DNA from 4 places in the Enterobacter ludwigii genome. Region 4 is predicted to be linked to each of the others. Evidence: predicted binding sites of a transcription regulator. Region 4 holds the regulator's gene; each other region holds the start of a gene.
What was found. The regulator CRP, encoded in region 4, controls carbon source genes, mostly activating them, when cyclic AMP is high. The targets are predictions, from matches to a motif close to ATGTGANNNNNNTCACAT.

Region 1 (3,164 bases), 1.1 Mb from region 4:
AACATGCCCAGGTTACCCGGGAAGACCAGCGTGCCCTGCTCAGAAGGTGGCGTGAAGATACCTTCATAGCGCAGCTGATGGAACATCACGCGGCACACCAGCTGGTCAAACATTGTGGCACCCCACATGTCTGCACCGCTGAGATCTTTCTTCGGACGGAAGCTCAGGTCAGAGAACGGCTGTGTTTTGGTGACATAGTCGCCTTTGGCAGCGCCCTGCGGAACGGGTTTTTCGGGTGCCGGGACAACCAGCTTACCGTTGCTGCGATCCAGCACAAAGATGTTGCCCGTTTTCGCGGGTGCATAAATCACCGGAACGGTTTTGCCGTTAACGGTAATGTCAGCCAGCGTCGGCTGGGACGGCATGTCCATATCCCACAGGTCGTGGTGAACAGTCTGGTAGCTCCAGGCCAGTTTACCGGTGGTCGCGTTCAGCGCCACGATAGAGCTGGCATAACGCTCTTGCTCAGGTGTACGGTTACCCCCCCAGATATCTGGCGTGGTGACGCCCATCGGCAGGTAGACCAGGTCCAGCTTCGCGTCATACGCCGCCGGTGCCCAGGAGTTAGGTGAGTTAAAGGTAAAGGTGTGTTCGTCCGATGGGATCGCGTTTGGATCTTTCGCGCCCGGGTCGAAGGCCCACAGCAGTTTACCGGTGTTCACGTCAAAACCACGGATAACGCCAGAGGTTTCGCGGGTGGAGAAGTTATCGGTTACCGAGCCGGCAATCACGATAGTTTTATCGGTGATGATCGGCGGTGAGGTTGGCTCATACAGACCCGGCGTGGTGTCCGGCATGTTGGTCTGCAGATTCAGGATACCTTTGTTGGCAAAGGTCTCACACAGCTTACCGGTTTCGGCATTGATCGCGAACAGGCGGCCATCGTTTACCGGCAGCATGATGCGGCGAGGACAGTCGGCAATGACTTCAGGGCTCGCATTATCAGCACTCGCTTCGTGGTAAGAGACGCCACGGCAGGTGATGTGCTGGAACGACGGGTTGGAGTTCAGCTGCGGATCGAAGTGCCATTTCTCTTTACCGGTGGCCGCGTCAAGCGCGAACAGACGCTGGTGCGCGGTGCACAGATAAAGCATGTTACCGACTTTAATCGGCGTCACTTCGTTGGTCAGTTCACCCGGATCGTTTGGCATCTTCAGGTCGCCGGTACGGAATACCCAGGCTTCCTTCAGGTTCTTAACGTTGTCCGCGTTGATCTGCTTGAGCGGGGAGTAGCGCTGACCTTCCTGATTACGGCCATAAGCTGGCCAGTCGCCATCCGCGACCTGCGAGATAGCCGCAGCTGGGGTGGATTCGGCATTCAGCGTACCGTTAATCTCCTGCGGGTCGTTAAAACCGGCCCAGGTGAGAATACCGCCGCTGATCAGCAGGGCAACCACCAGCGCCGCAACGGCACCGCTTGAAGGAATAATCAGGCGACGCCACACGAACGGCAGGATCAGCCAGATACCAAAGAAGACCAGGATGTCACTGCGCGGCGTCAGTGCCCAGAAGTCGAAACCGACTTCCCAGACGCCCCAGATCATGGTTGCGAGGAGTAAAGCAGCATAAAGCCATAGCGCGGATTGTTTTCTACGCCACAACAGGACGGTTACGCCAAGCATAACCAGACCCGCAATAGGGTAGTACCAGGAGCCGCCAATTGCGGCCAGCCAGACGCCACCGATTAACAGATACAGGCCGCAGAAGGCGGCGAATAGCGCTGTTAATGTCACCAGTAGACGTGGCTGTTGAGTTTTTATTTCAGCCATAGAAAGTGTACTCGTCAGTTTTGTTAATTATTTGCTAGCAACTAATTATAGGTATTAACAAGTGTGATCGGAATCACAATATTTGCTTTTTATAACTCATGCGCCAGGTGTATCCATTTACTGATATAATGGCTGGCTTGCGTATCGATGCCGGAGTAACATTCATCCGCATTGAGAGATTTTCATTAAAATCATATGGTTAGTAATATGAAACATACTGTTGAAGTGATGATCCCGGAAGCCGAGATCAAAGCGCGTATCGCCGAACTGGGTCGTCAAATCACCGAACATTACAAGGACAGCGGCAGCGAAATGGTGCTGGTCGGTCTTTTACGTGGCTCTTTCATGTTCATGGCAGACCTGTGCCGTGAAGTGCAGGTGTCCCATGAGGTCGATTTTATGACCGCCTCCAGCTACGGCAGCGGCATGTCCACAACCCGTGATGTGAAAATCCTGAAAGATCTGGATGAAGATATTCGTGGCAAAGATGTGTTGATCGTTGAGGACATCATCGACTCCGGCAACACGCTCTCTAAAGTGCGCGAGATCCTGAGCCTGCGTGAGCCAAAATCCCTGGCGATCTGCACCCTGCTGGATAAACCCAGCCGCCGTGAAGTGCAGGTGCCGGTAGAGTTTGTCGGCTTCTCTATCCCTGACGAGTTCGTCGTGGGCTATGGCATTGACTACGCGCAGCGTTACCGTCATCTGCCGTATGTGGGTAAAGTGATCCTGCTCGACGAGTAAGGTTTGTGATGTGCGGTCTGTTGCCCTCTGACGAGGGGACACACAGTAAAAACGGCAACCCGGGTTGCCGTTTTGTTTTTATCTGAACTGCTTACAGGCAGCTATTTATGGTTGACGTGCTTAAGCTTCAGGTTAGCTATCCCGGAACGATAGCGCTGCTCCAGCGTTTCACGGTTGGTGGCGGTCACTTCCAGGTTACGAAGCAGACCATCGTGAATACCGTACGCCCAGCCGTGGATCGAGACTTTTTGCCCGCGTTTCCACGCCGATTGCATGATGGTGGAATGGCCAAGGTTATAAACCTGCTCCATCACGTTCAGCTCGCAAAGGGTATCGAGACGACGCTCCTGCGGCATTTCACCCAACAGTGAGCTATGTTTGAACCAGATATCGCGGATATGCAGCAGCCAGTTATCGATTAACCCGAGTTCGGTATTTTCAATCGCGGCCTGCACACCGCCGCAGCCATAGTGGCCACAAATAATGATGTGCTCGACCTCCAGAACGTCAACGGCGTACTGAACAACCGAAAGGCAGTTGAGGTCGGTATGGATCACCAGGTTGGCAACATTACGGTGCACAAACAGTTCGCCAGGCTCGAGACCTGTCAGGCGCTCTGCCGGAACGCGGCTGTCGGAACATCCAATCCAG
Region 2 (3,164 bases), 1.2 Mb from region 4:
AGTACGTAGCCTCGCCGAAAAAAGGGCGCCCGCGTTGCCGTCGGTTCGTGCCAGCAGGAGCAAAAACTCCTCGCCGCCCACACGGCCAAGCGCAGCATTCTCGGGGCTTAACTCACGGATAGCCTGGCAAAAGTGGATAAGTGCCCGATCGCCCACCTGATGCCCCCACCGATCGTTGATCTGTTTGAAAAAATCCAGGTCAAACATGAGCACGCAAAAATGGCTGTCAGCATCCTGCCTGGCATTTGCCGCCAGCGCGGATTCCAGCTGCTGTAAAATGGTTGAACGGTTAAAACACCCGGTAAGATCGTCCGTGGTGGCTTTCACTTCCAGCTGCTGTTCGGCTTTTTTACGTTCGGTAATATCAAGCCCGATATTCAGGACTGAGCTGTCCGGCAGCAGAATGTTTGACCACAAAACCGTCAACGGCGTACCGTCTTTACGCAGTGGATGCCACTCGTACATATCCTTTAGCGGCGAGACATTTACCGACTCCCTGACCCGTCGCCGCTCTTCCGGGTCGGGGTAAAACAGTGAGAGCGGATCGGCATGGGCGCTGATCTCCGCCATTGTCCAGCCAAACACTTTTTCACACTCAGCATTCCACAGCACGCAGCGGTTAAATTTATCGAATGAGTTCATTAAAACAGGCGCTCGTTCAAACAGGGTTTTATATTGGGTCACCACACGCTGCATTTCCTGCGCTGTTTTTTCACGAACGATAATTTCTGAAAAATAGTCTTTTAATTTTTCGACCAGTACCGCAACAATACTTTTCAGGATGGACAGAGAATATAACGGCTCAGCAAACGCCAGAAAAAAATAGCCGCTGCCTTGTCCGTTATGGGTTGAAAGCTTGCATAACACCCCGCTTTGCAATTGCGAATAGCCAGGATGATGAGCGGAGAATAATGCGCGGCCGATATTCTCTTTCCAGTAGACGACCCGCCACGCGCGGTGATGCTTCTCCAGCAGAGTACCGGCAAGAAAATCGGCCACCTCAAATGAGTGACAGGTCACTTCACCGGCACAGACCACGCGCTGCAGCCCGTCAGTATCAACGCTAATCCAGGCCAGGCTTGCCCCGAAGGCCCGGTTGATCGTCTCAAGCATCTCGCCCAGCGAACAATGGGCGTGAAGCTGGGGCATCAGATCTGCCAGCGCATGCAACGCCTGCAGGCTGTCATTAACAATCTCACGTCGTTTTTCTTTCATTTTTTTCGCAGATTATTAAGCGTTAAACCGGACGCAACTTTCTTCAGATTCAAAAATCGGCGAGCCAGAGCAGGATGCTGAATATCAGCACAGCTGGAGTGCGAGACGTTGTGTGTAATTAAAAACGTACAAAGAGAAAAAAACCAATAAAATTCAAAAACCTGAATTATAGAATGCGAGTAAATTTATTTATCCACTCAAGCATAATCCAAAGGGTTGTTGCTGTAAACGTTCTACAGCACACCTCAATTTGCAGAGGATTTGTTATCTCAATGAATTTATTACCTGGAAGCGATAAAAGGGGGTCATTAGCGTGCAAAGATATATTTTCCCCTCAATCCTCGTGCGACGCCTGGCTGTGATAATTCCTGCTTTTTTCACCCTTCTGAGGCTGGCGAATAAATCAACAAATGTGATATAGTTCACACATATTTTGTAACGAGAAACACTGTTTCATTCAGTTCGTCTGTTTTGTTGAGGATGGGTTTTATGGCAACCATTACTACCAGCATGGTTCTCCTGCGCTGGCCTTTGTTAAGTGCGGTGCTGATGTTCCTGGCCAGCACGCTAAACATTCAGTTTCGTAAATCTGACTATGCTGGCCTTGCTGTCATCAGCACCCTGTTGGGGTTGGGCGCAGCATGCTGGTTCGCAACGGGCCTGCTTGGCATCACCCTGCTGGATCTCGCTGCCGTCTGGGAAAATATTAAAGTGGTCATGGTGGAAGCCATGAGCCATACCCCGCCAGACTGGCCGATGGTGATTACCTGATCCCTGAGATGAATAAAAAAACCCAGACCGAGGTCTGGGTTTTTTGTTTTAAACAGTCGGATATCAGAACGGAATATCGTCGTCGAAGTCCATTGGGGGTTCGTTAGACGGTGCTGGCGCGGACTGCTGCTGTGGGCGAGACTGCGCGCCACCGCTGAACTGGTTGCCGCCCTGTGGCTGCTGAGGCTGACCCCAACCGCCCTGCTGCTGCTGACCGCCACCTGCTGGTGCGCCACCGCCCTGACGGCCACCGAGCATCTGCATGGTGCCACCCACGTTGACCACAACTTCCGTGGTGTACTTCTCAGCGCCGGCTTGATCGGTCCATTTGCGGGTACGCAGCTGGCCTTCAATATAAACCTGAGAACCTTTACGCAGATACTCACCAGCCACTTCCGCCAGTTTGCCAAACAGCACTACGCGGTGCCATTCGGTCTGCTCTTTCATCTCACCGGTCGCTTTATCACGCCAGGATTCGGAAGTAGCCAGCGTAATGTTGGCAACTGCGCCACCACTCGGCATGTAGCGTACTTCCGGGTCCTGGCCCAGATTACCGACGAGAATCACCTTGTTTACGCCTCTGCTGGCCATGTTCGTGTCTCCTGAATACGTTTCTTAATAGTGTAAACGCGCGAGTGTACCATTTCCACGCTGCAATTTGCATAGTTGCGTAGTCGGTTCCGAAATCTCTCGCGAACTCGACATTGTTACACAGTGAATCAGAAAATGCATTCCAATACTGTATATTCAAACAGGTCATTTTGTGTCATAATTAGCCGTTTCTGACAGCCGTTTGTCCTTCAAACAAACCAGGCAATCCGTGTTCCAACCGGGAAAGGTGAATGGATAAGATCGAAGTTCGGGGCGCCCGCACCCACAATCTCAAGAATATCAACCTCATAATCCCTCGCGACAAACTCATCGTCGTGACCGGGCTTTCGGGGTCTGGCAAATCCTCACTGGCTTTCGACACTTTATATGCCGAAGGACAGCGTCGTTACGTGGAGTCACTCTCTGCATACGCACGTCAGTTCCTGTCACTGATGGAAAAACCGGATGTAGACCATATTGAAGGGTTATCACCTGCTATCTCCATTGAGCAGAAATCCACCTCGCATAACCCGCGTTCAACGGTTGGTACGATTACCGAAATTCATGACTACCTGCGTCTGCTGTAT
Region 3 (3,164 bases), 450 kb from region 4:
GGCCACGCGGTTTTACGTTCAAGATGGATGCGGATCCCATCCAGCATGCGTTGCGGCAATTTCTGGCTTCCGTCCATCGCAATTTGCCAGGTCCGGTGCTGCAGTGCCGGATTGGCAAAGCGTTCAAGCAGGCTATCGGCATAAGCCGTGAGGTCGACATCCTTAATACGCAGCGTAGGAGCCTGCTCATTTAGCATTAACCGACGTGCGGCTTCGCGAAAAGCGGTGTCTTCCATACATTCGTTGATGTGCGCATACCCGGCGAGGTAGCCCAGATACGCGAGGAAAGAGTGGCTGCCGTTGAGCATGCGCAATTTCATCTGTTCCCACGGCAGAACGTCCTGCACCATTTGTACACCAGCCACTTCCCATGCCGGGCGTCCGGCAACAAAGTTATCTTCCACTACCCACTGAATAAACGGTTCGCAGCTGATAGCACAAGGATCTTCTACTCCAAGCTCTTGCGTGATTTCTGCCAGCGACGCCTCGGTCGCGGCAGGGACAATTCGGTCGACCATGGTCCCCGGAAAGCTCACATGTGAATCAATCCACTCTGCCAGCGCCGGGTCGCGTTTCTGGGCCATCCCCAGTACCGCGTTTTTCACCACATGGCCGTTATCAGGGATGTTGTCGCAGGAGAGGACGGTAAAAGCGGACAAACCGCGTTCACGGCGACGGTGGAGCGCCTCGACCAGGATCCCGGGCGCGGAGTGCGGTTCAGACGGGTTCTCCAGATCGTGAACGATCCGGGAGTTGTGCAAATCCAGATTACCGGTGGCGGGATCGATGCAATAACCTTTCTCTGTGATGGTGAGCGACACAATGGCGACCTGAGGTTCACAAAATTTCTCAATGATGGCAGGCAGAGAATCCAGTTTTGCGTTCAGACATTCATGGACGGCACCGACGATAATCGGCTGGTTTCCCTCCGCCCCTTTTTCCAGCACGGTGAAGAGATGATCCTGTGCGCGCAACTGGCTCATCAGCACGTCGCCGCTGAAGAGGCTAATCTCACAAATACCCCAGTCGCCGCCTTTCTCATTCAGCACCCGGTTTGTTAACAAGGCCTGATGCGCGCGGTGAAATGCGCCGAAGCCAAAATGGACGATGCGAGAGCGTAACTGCTTACGATCGTAGCGAGGGAGCTGGACATGGGCAGGAAGCGAGGTGGAGGCAATTGTCTTCATGAAATACACACCTGATTAACCATTAATTAACAACGCCAGTGTAAAGTTATATGACAGCAAATTAAATTGGTGAGCCGTAAATATCCCCGAAGTGTGAGTTTGATCAATCAATGTGTGGCGGTGTGTTGACCCTTTACGGCAAACATGTATGGTAGTCGTCATCGTAGTCATCCATATTGGTATAACAACTTTAGAGGTGAGGCAATGGAACAGACCTGGCGTTGGTACGGGCCGAACGATCCGGTTTCTCTTGATGATGTGCGTCAGGCTGGCGCAACGGGTGTCGTGACGGCGCTGCATCACATTCCTAATGGTCAGGTATGGCCGATTGAAGAAATCAAAAAACGTCAGGCGCTGCTGGCGGAAAAAGGCCTGACCTGGTCTGTGGTGGAAAGCATCCCGGTTCACGAAGATATCAAAACCCATTCAGGTGATTATCAGACCTGGATTGCCAACTACCAGCAGAGCATTCGTCACCTGGCGGCCTGCGGTATCGATACTGTTTGCTATAACTTCATGCCCATTCTTGACTGGACGCGCACCGATCTTGAGTACACGTTGCCGGACGGTTCAAAAGCATTACGTTTCGATCAGATTGCCTTTGCCGCATTTGAGCTGCACATCCTGAAACGTCCTGGTGCAGAAGCCGATTACACGGTTGAAGAGCAGCAGCAGGCGCTCGCGTGGTTTAACGCAGCCAGTGACGCCGAGATTGAAAAGCTGACCCGCAATATTATTGCTGGCCTGCCGGGCGCTGAAGAGGGCTATACGCTGGATCAGTTCCGCGCGCGACTGGCGGAATATGGGAATATCGATAAAAACCAGCTGCGTGAAAACATGGCGTTTTTCCTGCGCGCTATCGTACCGGTAGCGGAAGAAACGGGCGTACGCCTGGCCGTGCACCCGGACGATCCTCCGCGTCCTATTCTCGGTTTACCGCGAATCGTGTCCACGATTGAAGATATGCAGTGGCTGAAAGAGACCGTGGACAGTATCTATAACGGATTCACCATGTGTACCGGCTCTTACGGCGTGCGTGCGGATAACGATCTGGTGCAGATGATTGAAACCTTCGGCGATCGTATTCACTTCACGCATCTGCGTGCGACCTGTCGTGAGGATAATCCAAAAACCTTCCATGAAGCAGCGCACCTGGGCGGCGATGTGAATATGGTCGCGGTAGTGGATGCGATTCTGGCGGAAGAGGTACGTCGTAAGCACGCGGGTGACGTTCGTCCTATCCCGTTCCGTCCCGATCATGGTCACCAGATGCTGGACGATCTGCGTAAGAAAACGAACCCAGGTTATTCGGCGATTGGTCGTCTGAAAGGCATGGCGGAAGTCCGGGGCGTTGAGCTGGCGCTGAAGATGACGAAATACCCGGAACTGCTGTAACGTCTGTTGCCCGGTGGCGTTGTGCCACCGGGCGAATATCGCATTAGTCTGCGCGACCCATATAGCGTTTTTCTTCGATATGGATGCGGATTTTCTCGCCCGCGGAGAGGTATTCTGGCACCTGCACCACCAGACCGGTCGTCAGGGTTGCTGGTTTGTTGCGGGCACTTGCGGATGCACCTTTGATGCCCGGAGCCGTTTCCACGATTTCCAGATCCACGGTCTGCGGCAACTCCAGCGCCAGCAGCACGCCATCCCAGGTCAGAACCTGCATGTCAGGCATCCCGCCTTCAGGAATGAAGAGGAGTTCTTCTTCAATCTGATCTTTGGTGAAGATATACGGGGTGTAATCTTCTTTATCCATGAACACGTATTCGTTGCCATCAATGTAGGAAAAATCAACATAGCGGCGGGTCAGGGTCACGGTATCAACGATATCGTCACCTTTAAAACGTTCTTCCACTTTCAGACCGGTACGCACATCGGCGAAACGCATTTTGTACAGCGTTGCTGCACCACGGGCGCTCGGGGCCTGAATATCGATATCTTTCACAATCAGCAGCTTGCCGTTGTAATTCAGTA
Region 4 (3,164 bases):
TCCAGCGCGCCGAGCTGTTTGTCCATGTTAAAGCGCGTGGGGTAGCGGTGATACAGAATATCGTCAGCCAGCACCCGAAGGCGCGCGGAGACGGTTTGCGCGTTCCAGCGGATCACCGCTTCGGCATGGCTGCGCTCGACCAGTTTTTGCACCTCCTGCGGCTGGTGCAGGCTCACGGAGATATGCTCCTGTAAGTCCAGCCCCACCTGGAAGACGCGCAGCAGCCGCTTATATTCGTGGTTCTTATTGGCGGCGAGCATATGTAGCTGCTGATAACACTGGCTTATCAGGTCCACCACCTTTTGCTGACGCGTCAGCAGCGGCGGCAGTGATTTTTCTGGATCGGTATGCTGGGTGAGCAAGGTGTATTTGGCTTCACAGTAATCCGCCAGCTGCACGTAGAGCAGGCTCAGGGATTCCCGCAGGGGCTGTTCCCGCCACAGCCAGAACCAAAACCAGTTAAACAGCCCGTACCACAGCGTACCGAGGGCGTAGATCAGCAGCGGCTCCCACACCGGCATGTTACCCGCAAGGCTCAGCGTGAAGATGGCGGCAATCAGCGACGCGGGAAGCAAACGCGCGTGCAGTGAGCTGATTTCAGCGGTTACGCCCAGGGTCATCGCCAGGACGGTGAGGATCAGCGGCAGCGGGATATCGCGGGCCAGCAAAAGCTGCACGGCGAGGCTACAGCCCGCAAACAGCGAGCCGCCCACGATCAGCCGTTTGAAAAAGCGCTTATGCGGTGTATCCAGACCGGCAATGTTGCAGCAGGCGGGAACGAGAGAGAAGAGCAGACCTTGCTGAAGATGGCCCAGAATCAGGCCCACGGCCACAGGAAGGCACAACACCAGCGTTTGTCGCAGTGCGTAGTTAACTTCCGGGTGATAAATCAGCCTGCGCCACATGGGGAATAGAGACAAAAACGGCGTGACACCTTGCGATGGCACGCCGTTTGAGCGGAATTAACGCGTTCCGTAAACCACGATGGTTTTACCGTGTGCGGAGATCAGGTTCTGATCTTCCAGCATTTTCAGAATACGGCCCACTGTTTCACGGGAGCAACCGACAATCTGACCGATTTCCTGACGGGTAATTTTAATTTGCATGCCATCAGGGTGAGTCATCGCATCGGGTTGTTTCGCCAGATTCAGCAGGGTCTGAGCGATACGGCCGGTCACGTCCAGGAAGGCGAGGTTACCCACTTTCTCAGATGTCACCTGCAGACGGCGCGCCATCTGCGAAGAAAGACGCATCAGGATGTCAGGGTTAACCTGAATCAACTGACGGAATTTCTTGTAGGAAATTTCAGCCACTTCACATGCTGTCTTTGCACGAACCCAGGCGCTACGTTCCTGGCCTTCTTCAAACAGGCCCAGTTCACCGATGAAATCGCCCTGGTTCAGATAAGAAAGGATCATCTCTTTCCCTTCTTCATCTTTGATCAGCACTGCCACCGAGCCTTTGACGATGTAATACAACGTTTCCGCTTTTTCACCCTGGTGAATCAGCGTGCTCTTCGATGGGTACTTATGAATGTGGCAATGAGACAAGAACCATTCGAGAGTCGGGTCTGTTTGCGGTTTGCCAAGCACCATGCGCTGTTATCCTCTGTTATAAGCTGTCACCAGAGTCATAAGATGCATCCGGACTCTGGGGTTGCAATCGAATTCTTACCCATACCCTGGGAAGTCGGCTATCGTAACGTTTCGCAGCCAGTAAAGTTTGATGTCCTCTGCATACATGTGTAACGTCAATGTATTACTGTAGCATCCTGAGTGTTTTAGCATAGCTTTCGCCGCGTGTCTCCTGGTGTCTCGCTTCAGCATGACGCAGGTCGCCTTCCATTGCGAGAAATGTAACGCACGCGTAATCTGTCACCAAAAATGCAACGTTGGAGTGAGTGAATATGCAAGCGCGTGTGAAATGGGTTGAAGGTTTAACGTTCCTGGGCGAGTCCGCTTCAGGACACCAGATTTTGATGGATGGTAACTCCGGTGATAAAGCACCAAGCCCAATGGAAATGGTGCTGATGGCAGCAGGTGGATGCAGCGCAATTGATGTGGTGTCGATCCTGCAAAAAGGCCGTCACGATGTGACCGACTGCGAAGTAAAACTCACCTCAGAACGCCGCGAAGAGGCACCACGCCTGTTCACCCACATTAACCTGCATTTCATCGTCAGCGGGAAAGAACTGAAAGACGCGGCGGTCTCACGCGCGGTCGATCTTTCAGCGGAGAAATACTGCTCGGTCGCGTTAATGCTCGAGAAAGCGGTAAAAATTACGCATTCGTATGAAGTGATCGACGCCTGATATTGGGGGGCATCGTTCACCCCGATGCCCTCACCGAAGCCCTCTCCCACGCGGAGAGGGAAATCATCAGGCGATTTTCTTCCCTTCTATCAACCGCTGCACCAGCGGCATCATAATTAATTCCATTGCCAGCCCCATTTTTCCGCCCGGAACCACTAACGTATTCATGTGCGAAATAAATGAGCCCTGCAGCATCGCCAGCAGCCAGGGGTAATCAATGCCGTCGAGATTGCGGAAATGGATAACCACAAAGCTCTCATCCAGCGACGGGATACTTTTGGCGGCGAACGGGTTAGAGGTGTCCACTGTCGGTACGCGCTGGAAGTTGATATGCGTGCGGGAGAACTGCGGCGTCAGGTAAGTAATGTAGTCTTCCATGGAGCGCACGACGGAATCCATCACCGCCTCGCGTGAATGGCCGCGCTCGCTGATGTCACGCGTCAGCTTCTGGATCCACTCAAGGTTCACGATGGGCACCACGCCAACCAGCAGATCCACGTGACGCGCCACGTCATGCTGCGGCGTCACCACGCCACCGTGCAACCCTTCGTAAAACAGGACGTCGGTCGGTTCCGGCAGCGGTTGCCAGGGGGTAAAGGTGCCGGGCACCTGGTTCCAGGGAACGGCTTCATCGTAGGTGTGCAGATATTTGCGTGACTGCCCCTTGCCGCTCTGGCCGTACTCCTGAAAGGTTTGCTCCAGCAGGCCGAAGTCATTGGCCTCCGGGCCGAAGTAGCTGATGTGTTTACCCAGATCGCGCGCCTTGCGGATAGCCATATCCATCTCCGGGCGCGTGTAGCGGTGAAAGCTATCGCCTTCGACCTCCGCCGCGCGGAGATTCAGTTGGGCGAAA

Region 1: a site for CRP is predicted at 1,831-1,848, ahead of hpt (hypoxanthine phosphoribosyltransferase). Genes of this name have one in related genera too.
Region 2: a site for CRP is predicted at 1,626-1,643, ahead of BH714_RS19150 (YjcB family protein). Genes of this name have one in related genera too.
Region 3: a site for CRP is predicted at 1,279-1,296, ahead of uxuA (mannonate dehydratase). Genes of this name have one in related genera too.

The regions. Positions count from the first base shown of each region.
Region 1 covers NZ_CP017279.1:3,946,136-3,949,299, forward strand. The annotation lists gene BH714_RS18550 (glucose/quinate/shikimate family membrane-bound PQQ-dependent dehydrogenase) at 1-1,769, opposite strand, end outside; gene hpt (hypoxanthine phosphoribosyltransferase) at 1,977-2,513, shown strand; gene can (carbonate dehydratase) at 2,615-3,164, opposite strand, start outside.
Region 2 covers NZ_CP017279.1:4,078,320-4,081,483, reverse strand. The annotation lists gene BH714_RS19155 (sensor domain-containing diguanylate cyclase) at 1-1,215, opposite strand, end outside; gene BH714_RS19150 (YjcB family protein) at 1,705-1,986, shown strand; gene ssb1 (single-stranded DNA-binding protein SSB1) at 2,050-2,577, opposite strand; gene uvrA (excinuclease ABC subunit UvrA) at 2,829-3,164, shown strand, end outside.
Region 3 covers NZ_CP017279.1:2,437,861-2,441,024, reverse strand. The annotation lists gene BH714_RS11475 (mannitol dehydrogenase family protein) at 1-1,187, opposite strand, end outside; gene uxuA (mannonate dehydratase) at 1,392-2,582, shown strand; gene yeiP (elongation factor P-like protein YeiP) at 2,626-3,164, opposite strand, start outside.
Region 4 covers NZ_CP017279.1:2,883,910-2,887,073, reverse strand. The annotation lists gene BH714_RS13600 (YccS/YhfK family putative transporter) at 1-905, opposite strand, end outside; gene crp (cAMP-activated global transcriptional regulator CRP) at 963-1,595, opposite strand; gene BH714_RS13590 (OsmC family protein) at 1,907-2,311, shown strand; gene BH714_RS13585 (phosphoribulokinase) at 2,378-3,164, opposite strand, start outside.